4 regions of the Yersinia sp. SCPM-O-B-9106 (C-191) genome follow, and region 1 is predicted to be linked to each of the others. Evidence: predicted binding sites of a transcription regulator. Region 1 holds the regulator's gene; each other region holds the start of a gene.

Region 1 (4,372 bases):
CAATTTCAGCCTGTCCACTGAGGATCTAACCCCATGGAGTTACAGCTAATATGTCAACTAAACATCCGGTTATAGCCGTCACCGGCTCAAGTGGCGCAGGGACGACGACAACCAGCCTGGCGTTTCGCAAAATTTTTCAGCAATTGAATATTCGCGCGGCGCAAATTGAGGGCGATAGCTTCCACCGCTATACCCGCCCAGAAATGGATACCGTCATCCGTAAGGCACGGGATCAAGGGCGTCATATCAGCTATTTTGGCCCAGAAGCCAATGACTTTGGTCAGTTAGAAGACAGTGTGGAAGAGTACGGCAAAAATGGCTCGGGGCGTTCACGTAAGTATTTGCACACTTATGATGAAGCTGTACCTTATAACCAAATTCCGGGCACTTTCACCCCTTGGGAGGCGCTGCCAGAACCCACCGATGTATTATTTTATGAAGGGCTGCACGGCGGAGTCGTGACCGAGCATCATGATGTGGCAAAACATGTAGATTTACTGGTCGGCGTGGTGCCCATCGTCAACCTGGAGTGGATTCAAAAATTAGTCCGGGATACCGGTGAGCGCGGCCATTCCCGTGAGGCGGTGATGGATTCCGTGGTGCGCTCCATGGACGATTACATTAGCTACATTACGCCGCAGTTCTCGCGCACCCACATTAACTTTCAGCGCGTGCCGACCGTCGATACCTCAAACCCATTTGCTGCTAAAGCCATTCCCTCACTGGATGAAAGTTTTGTTGTCATTCATTTCCGAGGTTTGGACCAAATCGATTTCCCCTACTTATTGGCAATGCTGCAAGGGTCTTTTATTTCCAATATCAACACGTTGGTTGTCCCCGGCGGGAAGATGGGGCTGGCAATGGAGCTGATTATGGCCCCGCTGGTGCAGCAATTGCTGGAAGGCAAGAAGATCGGATAATTCTTCTGTCTTGGAGCTGCAGGTAGGCGGTTAGCAACTCTGCAGCTGCAAGGGCGAAGGATTTATTTAGGCGATTTCGCGGATCTCAAAACTGTGGGTAATAGTCGCCGCTTTCCCTAACATCAAAGAAACCGAGCAATATTTCTCTGCTGAAAGCTCAACTGCACGCTCAACAATTTTATCAGTCAACCCTTTGCCGCTGACAATAAAATGCAGGTTAATTTGGGTAAACAGGCGCGGTGCTTCTTCCCGGCGCTGCGAGGTTAATGTCACTTCGCAATCGCGCACATCGTTGCGCCCCTTTTGCAAAATGGAAACGACATCAATTGCGCTACAGCCCCCCGCCGACATTAACAACATTTCCATCGGGCTAGGGGCTTTATCTCCTGCATTTCCATCCATTAAAACTTGATGACCAGATGCGGATTCACCTAAAAATGTCAGCCCTTCAACCCACTTTACACGTGCTTGCATAACTCATGCTCCCGGTTAAATTTTCTCATTCAGACTACCCTTTCATTTACAAACTGGCAATGTAACCCGATGTTCATCATGCTGAAGCGATACAACACAAGACACCGACCTCATCCTGTGCTACAAACAGAACCGAAAGTGTTGTATTTAGAATTAAATAGGGTAGCTTCTCAATACTCAGTGAAGGGTTTCTACTCGGTACGCATCTTGGCTATACCTTTCGGCAGTTGAGCAAATTAATATGCTAAATGAAAGTGTATTTTATAAGCACGCCGTACAGGGAACTCTGAGCCCTGTTAAGTTAGGCTGCGATAACAACAGAGGATAACAGCGAATGGTTCTCGGCAAGCCACAAACAGACCCGACTCTCGAATGGTTCCTGCCTCATTGCCATATCCACAAATATCCATCGAAAAGTACGCTAATTCACCAAGGTGAAAAAGCCGAAACGCTTTACTACATCGTGAAAGGCTCCGTTGCGGTGCTTATCAAAGATGAAGAAGGTAAAGAGATGATTCTCTCCTATTTAAACCAGGGAGATTTCATCGGCGAGCTTGGATTATTTGAAGAAGGCCAAGAACGTAGTGCTTGGGTTAGGGCAAAAACCGCCTGTGAAGTGGCTGAAATTTCTTACAAAAAATTCCGTCAGCTGATTCAGGTTAATCCAGATATCTTGATGCGCCTGTCGTCACAAATGGCGAATCGCTTACAGATAACATCTGAGAAAGTGGGTAACCTCGCCTTCCTGGATGCCACTGGGCGCATTGCACAAACGCTGCTTAATCTGGCAAAACAACCGGATGCCATGACCCACCCAGATGGGATGCAGATAAAGATTACCCGCCAGGAAATTGGTCAAATAGTTGGCTGTTCCCGCGAAACTGTGGGGCGGATACTAAAAATGCTAGAAGATCAAAATCTGATCTCCGCGCATGGTAAAACGATTGTCGTTTACGGCACTCGTTAATTCCCTATAAACTGGTGCCGATACCCTCGGCACCAGTTTTCTTCTATACCCGTTATACTTCAAGCTGCATGTGTGTTGGCTGCTTTCACTACTCGGCCCGTCCATGGGCCTCGCCTCTGCGAGGCCGCTGCAAGCAGCGTTCAAATCTGCTCCCAGCAGATTTGTCACCCCAGTCACTTACTGGTCGTTGACCTTAAAGTAAGTAGATTCTTGGGGACTCGCTCAATTGCCGCCTTCTGGGTATATGTTATGTAATTAATAAATCTCTGGGGCCTATATGAATTGGCAACGGCTTATTTATCATCCTGAAGTCAATTATGCACTCCGCCAGACACTTGTTCTCTGCTTGCCGGCGGCATTGGGGTTCGCGATAGGCGAATTGCGGTTGGGGTTGATGTTCTCCCTGATACCCGCCTGCTGTAATATTGCAGCGCTAGATACCCCCCATCAACATTTCTTCCAGCGACTGATTGTCGGCGGGGCTATCTTTACTTTCAGTAGTTTTCTGACTCAACAACTGCTGCTGTGGGATATTCCATTACCTGCGGTGATGCTTGGCTTGGCATTAATATTGGGTGTCAGTGGCGCTATCAGCCAGCTCAATGGCCGCCTGCTCCCCGCCGCACTTATCGCCGCTATTTTTAGCCTCAGCATGGTAGGCCGTACGCCTATCTGGCAAGCGCCATTGATGTGTGCCGTGGGGACTCTCTGGTATGGCCTATTTACCTGGCTATGGTTCCGGTTATGTAAAGACCAGCCGATCCGTGAGCCATTGAGTCAGCTTTATCATTTGTTGGCCGATTATTGTGATGCTAAATACAGTTTGTTGGGTCAACATGTGGCGCTAGAAAAGGCAATACCGCCGTTGCTTGACCGGCAACAAGGTATAATGGACAAGATTAATCAGATTTATCAGCAATTTAACTTGATAGACAATGCCACTAAAAAAGAGCGGAAACGGCTATTGAACTTGTTTCAGATGGCGCTCGATTTACAGGAACACATCACCGCGGCAGTGAGTCAGTCAGAAAAAACGCAAGAGTTAATTGACCAAAGCCCGATAGAGAAAGTCCTTAAGCGCAATATGCAGGTTATCTCGACGCAAATGCGCACCATCGCCGATGATATTCTCTATCATCACCGAGCGAAAAATCATTTCAGTGCAGATGATGCGCTGGTCGAACTGGAAGAGATTGCCCAGCAGCATCCGGATAACCCAGCGGCACAATTCTTCTATTACCATATCAGCCATGTTACCCAAATCCTGAGCGACCAACGCCCGCAGTATGAACGCGCTTTGATGTCCAGCCAGCTATCTCAGCCGTTCTGGCCAGCACTCACCAGCTATTTATCTTTTAAATCCAGTGCCTTGCGGAATGCCGCTCGCCTTGGCGTCACTTTGGCCGCCGGCAGTTACATCGGTACCTTGATTCATCTGCCTAAACCTTATTGGATTTTGCTCACCGTGATGCTGGTCACACAAAACGGCTATAACGCCACTAAAATTCGAATTCATCACCGCGCCCTTGGCACCCTGATTGGGCTGTTACTCGCGGCAGCTTTGCTGCATTTTCAAATGCCGGAAGGCACCACGCTAAGCATTATGTTGCTTATCACCCTGGGGGCCTATCTGGTTCAACGCAAAAACTATGGCTGGTCGGTCATTCTCAGAACCATCACTACGGTCTATATCTTGCAGTTATTGACCGGCGAAGGTGCGGACTTTTTAATCCCGCGATTGTTAGATACGTTAATCGGCTGTGCATTGGCCTTTGCCAGTACATTGTGGCTATGGCCGCAGTGGCAAAGCGGTTTACTGCGTAAAAATGCGCATCAAACGCTGGAAAGTTATCAGAGAATCCTGCGCATCCTGTTGAAACCTAATCCGAATATTGAGCAACTGTCGTTTGAGCGCATCCACGTGAACAAAGCCAGCAACGCCGTCCTCAGTTCACTGAAAGAAGCTATGCAGGAGCCGGGGTTCAACTCAGAATATCTGGCGGACATGCGT
Region 2 (4,372 bases), 600 kb from region 1:
GCCCTGAAGCCATTACTGTTGAATGGGCTAAATATGCTCAATCTTTGACAGACAAACCGGTAAAAGGGATGTTAACTGGGCCGGTGACCATTCTGTGCTGGTCATTCCCGCGCGAAGATGTCAGCCGTGAAACCATTGCTAAACAAATTGCGTTAGCATTGCGCGATGAAGTAGAGGACTTGGAAAAAGCCGGTATCGGCATCATCCAAATTGATGAGCCTGCACTGCGCGAAGGCCTGCCGCTGCGCCGTGCGGACTGGCAAGCTTATCTACAGTGGGCAGTTGATGCCTTTAAATTGAATGCTGCGGTTGCACAAAATGATACCCAAATTCACACCCATATGTGTTATTGCGAGTTCAATGACATCATGGATTCCATTGCTGCGCTGGATGCGGATGTGATTACCATCGAAACTTCCCGCTCAGATATGGAACTGCTGGAGTCATTTGAAGATTTCGCTTATCCCAATGAAATTGGGCCCGGCGTTTATGATATTCACTCACCGAATGTGCCAAGTGTGGAATGGATTGAAGCTTTATTACGCAAAGCCGCCCAGCGTATCCCAGCGGAACGTCTGTGGGTTAACCCGGACTGTGGTTTGAAAACCCGGGGTTGGCCGGAAACTCGCCAGGCACTGGCGAACATGGTTCTGGCGGCGCAACGTCTGCGCGAAGAACAGGCCTGATTATTTATCTCAATAACAGGGCGTGCAAGCGCCCTTGTTGCTGTTTATCTGCTTCAACTATTATCTTCTTCAGTGACAGGATTCCCGGCGACTCCGTGCTGCGAAAACCAGTCAAGCATGCGCTGCCAACCATCAAGTGCCGATTCTTCATGGTAGCTTGGGCGGTAATCAGCATTAAATGCATGCCCTGCATCCGGATAGACAATGATTTCAGCATCGGCATTTGCGGCTCGTAATGCCTGGCGCATGATATCGATATGTTCTTGCGTGATACTACCGTCTTTACCGCCATACAATCCGAGCACCGGAGCACTGAGATCCACTGCAATATCAACCGGATATTTCGGCAACAGCAAGGTTTTTTCTCCCACCAGTTTGCCATACCAGGCTACCGCCGCTTTTAATTGCGGATTATGGGCGGCATACAGCCATGCAATTCGTCCACCCCAACAAAAACCAGTAATGGCTAATTTGCTAGTATCCCCACCATGGCGCGATGCCCAGTGGGCGGTATGGTCAAGGTCGACCATAACCTGCCGGTCGGGTACTTTGCTGACCAGATTTTTAACTAATGCATTGATATCATCATATTCTTTGGCATCACCTTGGCGAAAGTACAGCTCAGGGGCGATGGCCAGATAGCCCTGTTTCGCCAATCTGCGGCAGATATCTTGAATGTGTTCATGCACACCGAAGATTTCTTGCACAACAATAACTACAGGATATGGCCCCGAGTGTTGGGCCGGTTTAGCAACATAAGCCGGTAGCTCATCGCCTTGAGAGGGGATGGTGGTTTCTGTGCAGTGAATACCTTGCTGATCGGTATGGCGGATAGTCGAGGCCAGCGGATCGACCGCGGGCGTGAATCCGCTGACTGCCGATCTGAGAGTCATAGATTGATCAGTTTTCACTGTGGTCTCCTTACGAAATGAGGAAAATATGACTCGGTAAAGTCTTATTGGGTTGAGCTATCCATTGCCCTTGATATTTGCTGCTGACGATTTTAACTATAGGTAATATTTAAGATTAATGAGGCCAGGATGACAGTAATTAAGTGTTTTATTACGACATGGTGACATCCAATAAATAAATCGATGATAAGAAGATAGTCACCCAACAATTACCAATGAGTCCTATTATTGTTATTCATATCCAAAATCATTGATGCCGTGGGTTGTTTTTGTATGGAAAATAGACTCAATGAGTTAATAATGTGAAGCTAATCACATATATAATGTATTTGAAGTTATCATTTCTTTTGTCATGGTGACCATGATCACGAAATTATGTGGTGATTTTGAGTAAAGTATTCCTTTGTACCCCCTATAACATCTCTCATGAAAGAGGAGTCTCACACATGGCTAAATCCGACGTTTTTCACTTGGGCCTGACTAAGAATGATCTGCAAGGGGCGACTCTGGCGATCGTTCCGGGTGATCCACAGCGTGTTGAGAAAATCGCTAAATTGATGGATAACCCAGTACACCTGGCTTCGCATCGTGAATTTACCTCATGGCGTGCCGAACTCGATGGTAAAGCTGTGATTGTCTGCTCAACCGGTATCGGTGGCCCATCAACCTCTATTGCAGTTGAAGAGTTGGCGCAACTTGGTGTGCGGACGTTCCTGCGTATTGGTACTACTGGTGCCATTCAGCCACATATTAATGTTGGTGATGTATTAGTCACCACCGCAGCCGTGCGTTTAGACGGTGCCAGCCTCCATTTTGCTCCAATGGAATTCCCGGCCGTAGCTGATTTTGATTGCACCACAGCATTAGTGAATGCCGCTAAGTCAGTTGGTGCGAAAACTCATATTGGTGTCACAGCTTCTTCAGATACTTTCTATCCGGGACAAGAACGTTACGACACCTTCTCTGGCCGTGTTGTCCGCCGTTTTAAAGGCTCCATGGAAGAATGGCAAGCAATGGGCGTGATGAATTATGAAATGGAATCTGCCACTTTGTTGACCATGTGTGCTAGTCAGGGTCTGCGTGCCGGTATGGTCGCTGGGGTAATAGTTAACCGCACCCAGCAAGAGATCCCGAACGAAGAAACCATGAAAGCGACTGAAAGTCATGCAGTAAAAATTGTCGTTGAAGCGGCCCGCCACTTGCTGTAATTCATCCAGCTGATGGGTAACTAACCCATAGTGGATAAATCAATGAATATCATATGAGCGGGTCAGTTTACTGGCCCGTTCTTTATTTCGGCTGAGTATCTGTTAATGTCGTAGCTCTTATAATGGACAATAATAAGAGGAAAATATGACGACACCTGTTTTATCTCATCCTTCTCTACTGCCACTGGATGGTGGTATTAACTTCCGTGATCTCGGTGGTAACGTTGTTGCAGATGGCCGACGAATCAAGCGTGGGTTATTGTTTCGTTCGGGTTCGCTTGACCGTTTGAGTACCAAAGATTGTACTGTTCTCAGCAGTGGCTCCGTCACTCAAATTCTTGATTACCGCGATGCGGATGAAGTCCAGGCCAAACCCGATATCGTTTGGCAGGGTGCCAGTTATCACAATACTCCAGCCAATCCACTTAGTAGTGAAGTTAACGCCAATCTCGAGAAACTGACTAACGAGACGTTAGCAACATTTGATGCCCGTGCCTTTATGTTAGAGCTGTATCGCCGCTTGCCATTTAATAATCAAGCTTATAAACAGCTCGTCAGTTTGCTGCAAAATAGTGCTTCACCAGAGCATGTCGCTGCGGGCGTAGTACAACACTGTGCCGTCGGGAAAGACCGTACCGGTGTAGGTTCGGCCTTGGTGCTGTTTGCTTTAGGTGCCGATGAATCGACCGTATTGGAAGATTACCTGCTGACCGAAACGACACTCGCACCTTTCCGTGAGCATATGTTGGCGGAATTGGCGCTAAAGCTAAATGATCAAGCATTAGGACAATTCGCTTTTGTGCTGTCAGCTCGAGAAGAGTTTATCCAAACAGCACTGCGCAGTATTCAAGATCATTATGGTAGCCGTGAGCAGTGGCTACGGCAGGAGTTTGGTCTTGGCAGCACTGAGCGTGAAAAATTACAGTCATATTTCTTGGAATAGCAGTCATATTTCTTGAAATAGTTGTTCCCTAAGAAGCCGTTTTTCTAATTTGTCGTGTCTTGAGCCACCACTGAGTGGCTCTTTTTAACCGCTTAATGATGCAAACTACCGCTTAACCAGTTCGCTGATATTTCTTTTAGGGACCAAGCGTATGTTAACGCCTGACAAATTCCCTGGAGAGAATGCTCATGCAACATGCGATTACCTTTGTTATCGCCTCCGCGTGTGTCCTTGTGATCTGCTACCGTCTATACGGTATCTTTTTTGTTCGTAAGGTTCTGCGCGTCGATGACAGTGAAGTAACACCTTCCCACACCTTTGAAGATGGTAAAGATTACGTTCCAACTAAAAAGTGGGTGAACTTTGGTAGCCACTTTGCAGCTATTGCTGCGGCTGGCCCCTTGGTTGGCCCTGTACTGGCAGCCCAATATGGTTATTTACCTGGCTTCCTGTGGTTATTGATTGGTTGTGTTATCGGTGGTGCCGTTCACGACACCGTTGTTCTGTTCGCTTCCATGAAACATCAGGGTAAATCTCTATCTGAAGTGGCTAAATCAGAACTCGGGCCAGTCGCGGGCTGGTGTACCGGTCTGGCTATGCTATTTATTATCACTATTACCATGG
Region 3 (4,372 bases), 1.3 Mb from region 1:
TTACCCAAAATAATTATCAATAAGAAAATGCCATGAAAGGATTTCCATCGCGAGTCACTAATCTGCTGATTGCCTCATTGGTCTTGACCATTGGGCGAGCCGTCACACTCCCCTTTATCACCATCTATTTGGCCGAGCATTTTCAGTTGGCTCCCGATAAGGTTGGGCTGGTGCTTGGGGCGAGTTTAACCTTAGGTATTTTCACCAGTTTATACGGCGGCTATCTGGTGGATAAATTCAATAAGAAACAGTTGATTCTGCTAGCCGTCACCCTATTCTCGGTGACCTTTTTTAGCTTGCCGTGGGTTGAACATCCGGCGTGGATTATCCTGATTCTGGCATTATTGCATTCGGCGTACTCGGTCTACGCTATTGCCATTAAAGCCTGTTTTGCTGACTGGCTACCGGTTAATGAACGTATTAAAGCTTTTTCGGCTAACTACACGTTAGTGAATGTTGGCTGGGCGATCGGCCCAGGGTTAGGGGTGTTGGTCGTCAACATCGGCCCGCAAGTCCCTTTTATCATTTCGGGAATACTGGCGTTATTGGTGGCCATTATCTTGAAATTCAGAATAAACAGCGCTGATATGTCAATCGCCGAACAGACACAGACCGAATCCGTGCCAGATTTCCGCCAGACATTCCGTATTTTGCGCCATGATAAGCGGCTGATTTATTTCACTATTGGGAGCATGCTCAGTGCAGTGGTTTTTGGCCAGTTCTCCGGCTACTTATCTCAATACCTGATTACCGTGTCTGATGCCAAATTTGCTTATCAAGTGATTGGTGCCGTGATGACGGTCAATGCGGCCATTGTCATTACTTTGCAATACCTATTAAGCCGCCGTATGAATCAACAAAATTTAATGCGTTGGCTAATGCTCGGCACACTGTTCTTTATTATTGGCTTGTTCGGATTTATGGTGGCTCAGCAGTCAATTCCCGTGTGGATGCTGGCGATGGCGATTTTCTCATTGGGTGAGATTATTGTTATCCCGGTCGAATACCTGTTTATCGATTTTATTGCCCCAGCAAATCTTAAGGGTAGTTACTATGGGGTACAGAATCTCGGTCAGTTAGGTGGTGCGGCTAATCCGGTACTTTGCGGCTTTTTGTTAGCTTATGCAGCACCAGAAATGATGTTCTATATGCTGATTGTTGCAGCTATTTTGGGGCTGGCATTCTTCTATCGCGGCTACCAACTGGCTAAAAGGCAAGAAGAGCCGACAGCCAGCCCCCTGTAATTTGAAAAATGATGGGTATTTTATTCATACTGTGATGACTGGCACAGTGCTAAACTTAATTGTATGATGAATACATTCTGTCACTCAGGACTCTTTTTATGCGCAATGTGACTTCACTTTGCTGGCAGTATCTGCGGGCTTTCGCCATTATCTACCTGTGCTTATGGGCGGGTAAGGCGCTGGCCTTGCTGCTGCCCATCACCATCCCCGGTAGCATCATCGGCATGCTGATTTTGTTTGCCTTGCTTGCCTCACAGGTTTTGCCTTCAACCTGGGTGAAGCCCGGCTGCCACCTGTTGATCCGCTATATGGCGCTACTGTTTGTGCCGATCGGTGTCGGCGTAATGCAATATTATGATCAACTGACCAAGCAATTTGGCCCGATCGTGGTTTCCTGTTTTGTCAGCACCCTGATTGTAATGTTGGTGGTGGCTTACAGCTCGCATTATGTCCACCGTGAACGCAAAGTGATTGGTTCTCCGACCCACACGGAGGAAGACAAATGATCAGCAACTTATGGTGGTCACTACCACTGACTCTCATTGTGTTCTTCAGCGCCCGTCGTTTGGCCCGCTGGCTGAAAATGCCGCTGCTCAACCCATTATTGATATCAATGGTTGTCATCATTCCATTGTTGTTAGTGACACATATGCCCTATGCCAACTATTTCGCGGGCAGCAAAATCCTGAATGACCTGTTGCAGCCGGCAGTGGTGGCATTGGCTTTCCCGCTGTATGAACAGCTGCATCAGATCCGTGCCCGCTGGAAATCTATCATTAGCATCTGTTTTATCGGCAGTATTACCGCCATGGTCAGTGGCACTGCCGTTGCCCTGTGGATGGGGGCAACCCCTGAAATTGCAGCCTCAGTATTGCCGAAATCCGTCACTACGCCGATCGCCATGGCCGTGGCCGAATCTATTCATGGTTTACCGGCCATCAGTGCGGTATGCGTTATTTTTGTCGGCATTCTGGGGGCCGTTTTTGGTCACAGCTTGTTGAATCTGTTAAAAATCACCACCAAAGCCTCGCGCGGCTTGGCAATGGGAACCGCTTCGCACGCCCTCGGTACTGCCCGTTGTGCGGAGTTAGATTTCCAGGAAGGGGCGTTCAGCTCGCTCGCCTTGGTTATCTGCGGGATTATTACTTCACTGCTGGCGCCCTTTTTATTTCCGATACTGCTACATTTATTTGGCTGAGGATGACGGTATAAATTTGAGATACATCTCTCATTTGGGATTTTACTTGCATAGATTTCATATATAACGAGATCCACATCACACCAAGAAAACCCTAAGCTGCCTAAAATAGTTTCCCGTAACTATTGGAGAGAACCCTATGCAAGCACGTTTCCATGACGCTTGGGCTACGTTGCCCGCCTCACTGCAATCCGCCCTTGAACCTATCTTGAGCGCAAACGATTTCCCTGCAATGCTGACAGCTAAGCAAGTTGAAACAGTGAAGAGCATCAGTGGGTTAGATGACGATGCGCTAGCATTTTCGTTGTTACCACTGGCCGCCGCTTGTGCGCTAACGCCTATCTCCCATTTTAAGGTCGGGGCCATTGCCAGGGGGGTTAGCGGTAATCTCTATTTCGGTGCCAATATGGAGTTCAGTGGTGCCCCATTGCAACAAACCATTCATGCCGAACAGTGCGCTGTCACCCATGCATGGCTGCGCAATGAGGCCAGCTTGGTTTCTATTACCGTTAATTACACGCCATGTGGTCATTGCCGCCAGTTTATGAATGAATTGAACAGCGGAACTGGCCTGCACATTCATCTACCAGGCCGCCCGGCTTCAACACTGGGACAATATTTACCTGACTCTTTCGGTCCGAAAGATCTGGATATCACCACCCTGCTGATGGACCCGGTCAATCACGAATATAAAGTGACTGACACTGACGCCTTGACTCAGGCGGCACTTAATGGTGCAAACCACAGCCATGCACCTTACAGCCTTTCTCACAGCGGCGTGGCATTAGAAACTGCAGATGGCAACATTTATGCAGGCCGTTATGCTGAAAATGCGGCATTCAACCCGAGTTTGCCACCACTGCAAGCCGCATTGATCCTGACCAATCTTTCAGGCAAAGATTGTGGTGCTATTCGCCGCGCAGTGCTGGTCGAAGGCAGCCAGCCGATACTGACTCAGTGGGCTGCAACTCAAGCCACACTGGCCTCCCTTGGTTGCTCTGATGTAAAACGCGTGACATTTTAAACGAATAGCGCTTAATCCGGGGTTATCTGACTAACCCCGGTTATCACTTTGCTCAGTCACCACCCGGCTGGCGACAGTCAGTAATAAATCAGTCCCCACCACGGCCTGAAGGGCTATCAGCAAATGAGGCTGTACCAGATACTCCTCCAATGTGATGTTTTTTTGTGCCAGCAGGTGAGTTTTATCTGCCATGCAAACAAAATGCTCCTCGAATGACAACGCAGCATGCAATGGCATGCGGGGTATTGCGCAATAAAACACCGCATGTTGCTGATTAGCTATTGAATCTGTAAGTTGGCTCGCACTTTTACCCACAGTTGTTTTATTTAACTAACAAAAGCTGTACATATTTTTCTTATCTTTTAGGATCGGGGTAACAATTACTGTCTCTACCCAAAGTCAAAGAGTAAAACTCATGGAACTGGAATACGAAAGTAAGCGCCCCTTGTACATCCCTTACGCTGGCCCCATCCTATTGGAATTCCCTTTATTGAATAAAGGTAGCGCCTTCACTAATGATGAGCGCAGCCACTTCAATTTACACGGCTTATTACCGGAAGCGGTTGAAACCATTGAGGAACAGGCCGAGCGTGCTTACCGCCAGTATCAAGATTTCAAAAACGACGATGATAAACATATTTATCTGCGTAATATTCAAGATACCAATGAGACTCTGTTTTACCGCCTGCTGGAAGCCCATCTCAGTGAGATGATGCCCATTATTTATACCCCGACTGTAGGCGAAGCTTGCGAACACTTTTCGGATATCTATCGCCGCGCGCGCGGGTTATTTATCTCCTATCCGAACCGTGAACACATTGATGACATGCTGCAAAATGCCACCAAGCAGAATGTTAAGGTTATCGTGGTCACCGACGGCGAACGTATTCTTGGCCTTGGCGATCA
Region 4 (4,372 bases), 1.2 Mb from region 1:
ATTAGTCAGGCTGGCGCTTTGGCTGACGGATTTAAGGTTAAATTAGGGCCGGTATACAGCATTCGTTACCGTGCTGCTAACTACCAGCCTATGCCGGTAGCGCGTATGTTCAAGAGTGCTGACGCCGCACCAGCCAATGGTGCAGCCCAAACTTATGAGCAACAAACCATCCATTTTGATGATCAAGTTGATGTCGTGTTTGAGCTGAAAACCAGCACCAACACGCCCGCAGCTGCCGCCAAATAAGCTAATCTTGCCGTAATACCTGATGCCCGTGAGATAACAGGGCATCAGTTACCTTTCTCATTGTCCGGCTTTCTGGTGCAAATCGATGCCAGTACAGCATCCGTCGTTGCAATAACCCCGGGGTTAGATCAATTAATTCACCGGATGCCAACTCTTTTTCGATTTGCAAATGCGGGATCATACAGCAGGTAGTACCTTGCCTTGCTAACTGTACAAAGGCTTCCGACGAGTTAACGATATGGCACGGCACACTGCCGGGTGACAAATCGAAATTCTGCTGTAAAAATGCCTGATGCATATCATCCAAATGGTCAAAGGCCACGGCGGGGGCTTTCAGCAATGCCGAGCGGGTCACGCCATTGGGAAAGTAGCGGTCGGCAAAGGGTTTTGACGCCACAAACAGATAATCCAGTGCGCCGAGCTGATCAACCAGACAGCTTGGCAACGGTTGAGGCTGGATACTGACCGCGCCCACCACCTCGCCACGGCGTAACCGCTCTTGAGTGCGGGTTTCATCTTCGACTTGTAAATTCAGCCGAATAGGAGAGTCCGCCAACACCGGTTTTAGCGCCGGTAGCAGCCAGGTTGCCAGACTGTCGGCATTAACCGCCAATGACAGCAATAGCGGGGTATCGCCGCCGTTATCATTGCCGAGCCACTCTTCTTCCAGCAGTTCAACCTGATGCAGTAAGGCAAGCAATTTCTGCCCTTGTTCAGTTGGACGCGGGGGCACAGTGCGCACCAATAGCGGCTGACCGAACAGGTTTTCCAACTGCTTAATGCGTTGAGATACCGCCGATTGGGTGATGCAGAGTTTTTGTGCCGCGCGTTCAAAACCGCGTTCACGGATCACCGCGTCCAGCGCTTGTAGCGTACGGTAGTCTGGGCGTTTCATCGGAGTCATCTCTCCAAATATTTAAGTTAATACCGCACTATGCCACATTTTGTTCATTTTTCTATGTTGGAATACCGGATGGCTCGCCATAAATAAACCGACGTAACTGTGATCTAGCTAGAATTACCGCCTATATGAGCCGGCTTTATTGCGATGTTTTATCATATATATGCTCTATAATGACGTCAGGTTTTCTTTCACATCAAGGCGTGAACTTACCATGACTCAGGATGAACTTAAAAAAGCAGTGGGCTGGGCAGCATTAGATTATGTCAAACCCGGCACTATCGTTGGGGTCGGCACCGGCTCTACGGCGGCACATTTTATTGATGCTCTTGCCTCCATCAAAGGCCAGATTGAAGGAGCGGTTTCCAGCTCTGATGCCTCTACCGCCAAGCTGAAAAGCTATGGCATTCAGGTGTTTGATTGCAATGAAGTCGATGTGCTGGATATTTATGTTGATGGCGCTGATGAAATTAACAGCCAAATGCAGATGATTAAAGGCGGTGGCGCAGCACTGACCCGCGAGAAAATCATTGCGGCCATTTCCCGTAAATTCATCTGTATTGCAGATGCTTCCAAGCAGGTTGATGTTTTGGGTAAGTTCCCACTGCCGGTCGAAGTTATCCCGATGGCGCGTTCTTATGTCGCCCGCGAGCTGGTGAAATTGGGCGGGTTACCTGAATATCGCCAAAATGTTCTGACGGATAATGGCAATGTTATTTTGGATGTGCACAACCTGACTATATTGGATGCCATTGCGCTCGAAAATAAAATTAATGGCATCGCCGGTGTTGTCACCGTGGGGTTATTTGCCAACCGAGGTGCTGATGTGGCGCTGATTGGTACTGCCGATGGTGTTAAGACGGTCGTGCTCAAGTAGTTGAATGAATATTATTTAGGGTGAGGTTTTTGGCTTCACCCTGATAAATTGTGCCTTTAAATATCTTTTCTTAAAATCATTAAATTTGGTGATATATATCACATTTAATCATTTCATTTTCTTAACCTGCCATTAACTCACTCCCTGCCAGTTTTTTATTCCATAAATTAACATTTGCACTGCTTGTTATGCTGACGGGTGGGCAATCGTTTGTATTGCCGCCCGCGAAATATTTGTTATGTTGACTGGGTGCTGACCGGATTCATTCGATATCGTCAGCCACATCTGAAGTCTGAAAATAGGGTCGGGGACATGGCAAAAGTATCACTGGAGAAAGACAGAATTAAGTTTCTGTTAGTGGAAGGGGTGCACCAGAGCACGGTTGATAATCTGCGTGCAGCCGGTTATAGCAATATTGAATATCATAAAGGTGCCTTAGACACCGAATCACTGAAAGAATCTATTCGTGATGCTCACTTCGTTGGGATTCGATCGCGTACACATCTGTCCGAAGAAGTCTTTGCTGCAGCAGAAAAGTTGGTTGCAGTAGGTTGTTTCTGTATCGGTACTAATCAGGTTGATTTAAAAGCGGCGACTAAACGTGGTGTGCCGGTATTCAATGCGCCTTTCTCCAATACCCGTTCGGTCGCTGAAATGGTACTGGGCGAGTTACTGCTAATGTTCCGCGGTATTCCATCTGCTAACGCCAAAGCGCACCGTGGCGAGTGGAATAAGCTGGCTGTTGGCTCCTATGAAGCCCGTGGCAAAAAGCTGGGGATTATCGGCTATGGTCATATCGGGACTCAGCTCGGTATTCTGGCTGAAAGTGTCGGGATGAAAGTGTTCTTCTACGATATTGAAAATAAACTGTCTTTGGGGAATGCGCAGCAGGTTCGCCACCTGTCTGATTTGCTGAATATGAGTGATGTGATTAGCTTGCATGTGCCAGAAAATCACTCGACTAAAAATATGATTGGCCCTGAGCAGTTGGCTCTGATGAAACCGGGCGCGATGCTGATTAATGCTTCTCGTGGGACTGTCGTTGATATCCCGGCACTCTGTGATGCATTGGCCAGTAATCATCTGGCAGGGGCGGCAATCGACGTTTTCCCTGAAGAGCCAGCAACCAATAAAGACCCGTTCAATTCACCATTGTGCGAGTTTGATAATGTGTTATTGACTCCGCATATTGGTGGTTCCACTCAGGAAGCACAGGAAAATATTGGTGATGAAGTAGCCGGTAAACTGGCGAAGTATTCCGATAACGGCTCAACGCTGTCTGCGGTTAACTTCCCAGAGGTTTCTCTGCCAGCCCATGGTGATAACACTCGCCGTCTGCTGCATATTCATGAGAACCGCCCTGGTATTCTGACCAGCATTAACAAAATTTTTGCTGAGCAGAACGTCAACATTGCGGCGCAGTATTTGCAAACCAGCGCTGATATCGGTTATGTCGTTATTGATGTTGAAACGGATAATGCAGAGAATGCAGAGAATGCATTGCAGGCTATGAAGGCGATTCCAGGGACTATCCGTTCGCGTTTGCTTTACTAGTCAATGTGGTACTGATATGACTAAACACCCGCTATGTATAATATCGGGTGTTTTTTTATGTTGAACGCCCTGGCTCACCAGCGCCATATTTTGGTCGGTGTCACAATCTCTGGCAACGGCACATCCCAATGTTCATTCGGCAAATGCTCGACTCGCTGGCAATCATGAGCCAGACCAATAGGATAGGGGCCACCTTGCTGCCAGTTTTGCAGTGTTCTGTCATAGAAGCCACCACCCATACCTAAACGCTGCCCGTGGCTATCAAATGCCACCAGCGGGGTTATCACCACGTCTAATTGGTTTAAGGGCAGCACATCGCGTACATCTAATTGGGGTTCCAAGATTTTCAAACGATTACGAATGAGCTGGCTATCAGGGTGATAGTGGAGAAACAGTAAATGACCGGGGCTGAAAGGATGAAGAACTGGGAGATAAACTTGTTTTTTCTGCTGCCACAATAGTTCGATAACTGGGGCGGTATCTAACTCGCCATCAAAAGACAGAAATAGGGCAATAGTATGGGCTTGTTGGATTTTGTCGTGGGAAGCGATTTGTTGAGCGGCGAGATTGGCGGATTGCTGCTGTTGTTCGGGAGTCAAAAGACGCCGACGTTCACGAATTTCACTGCGGATTTTTTTTCGCTCAATGGCATGCAGTTGATTTGAAAGCATATTATTGACTTAAAAAACATACGATTGAGGTAAATGAATAGAAAGTTGTCTGTATCAAAATGAACGTGATAACCGAAATGCGTGTTACACGATAAGAAAGGGATCTCCGAGATGCCGCCGCAG

What was found. Region 1 encodes CRP, which controls carbon source genes, mostly activating them, when cyclic AMP is high. Its sites were predicted from a motif close to ATGTGANNNNNNTCACAT; they were not measured.
Region 2: a site for CRP is predicted at 1,898-1,915, ahead of udp (uridine phosphorylase). Genes of this name have one in related genera too.
Region 3: a site for CRP is predicted at 2,509-2,526, ahead of cdd (cytidine deaminase). Genes of this name have one in related genera too.
Region 4: a site for CRP is predicted at 2,111-2,128, ahead of serA (phosphoglycerate dehydrogenase). Genes of this name have one in related genera too.

The regions. Positions count from the first base shown of each region.
Region 1 is NZ_CP110791.1:279,086-283,457, reverse strand. Features, by position in the region: gene OP863_RS01100 (phosphoribulokinase) at 51-920, shown strand; gene OP863_RS01095 (OsmC family protein) at 987-1,394, opposite strand; gene crp (cAMP-activated global transcriptional regulator CRP) at 1,729-2,361, shown strand; gene OP863_RS01085 (YccS/YhfK family putative transporter) at 2,639-4,372, shown strand, end outside.
Region 2 is NZ_CP110791.1:4,093,608-4,097,979, reverse strand. Features, by position in the region: gene metE (5-methyltetrahydropteroyltriglutamate--homocysteine S-methyltransferase) at 1-686, shown strand, start outside; gene OP863_RS18475 (dienelactone hydrolase family protein) at 740-1,597, opposite strand; gene udp (uridine phosphorylase) at 2,044-2,805, shown strand; gene OP863_RS18465 (tyrosine-protein phosphatase) at 2,951-3,748, shown strand; gene OP863_RS18460 (carbon starvation protein A) at 3,937-4,372, shown strand, end outside.
Region 3 is NZ_CP110791.1:1,602,305-1,606,676, reverse strand. Features, by position in the region: gene OP863_RS07375 (MFS transporter) at 33-1,244, shown strand; gene OP863_RS07370 (CidA/LrgA family protein) at 1,343-1,750, shown strand; gene OP863_RS07365 (CidB/LrgB family autolysis modulator) at 1,747-2,442, shown strand; gene cdd (cytidine deaminase) at 2,582-3,466, shown strand; gene OP863_RS07355 (hypothetical protein) at 3,497-3,658, opposite strand; gene OP863_RS07350 (NAD-dependent malic enzyme) at 3,882-4,372, shown strand, end outside.
Region 4 is NZ_CP110791.1:3,461,834-3,466,205, reverse strand. Features, by position in the region: gene OP863_RS15845 (oxidative stress defense protein) at 1-246, shown strand, start outside; gene OP863_RS15840 (LysR family transcriptional regulator ArgP) at 248-1,141, opposite strand; gene rpiA (ribose-5-phosphate isomerase RpiA) at 1,362-2,024, shown strand; gene serA (phosphoglycerate dehydrogenase) at 2,337-3,578, shown strand; gene OP863_RS15825 (5-formyltetrahydrofolate cyclo-ligase) at 3,653-4,249, opposite strand; RNA gene ssrS (6S RNA) at 4,349-4,372, opposite strand, start outside.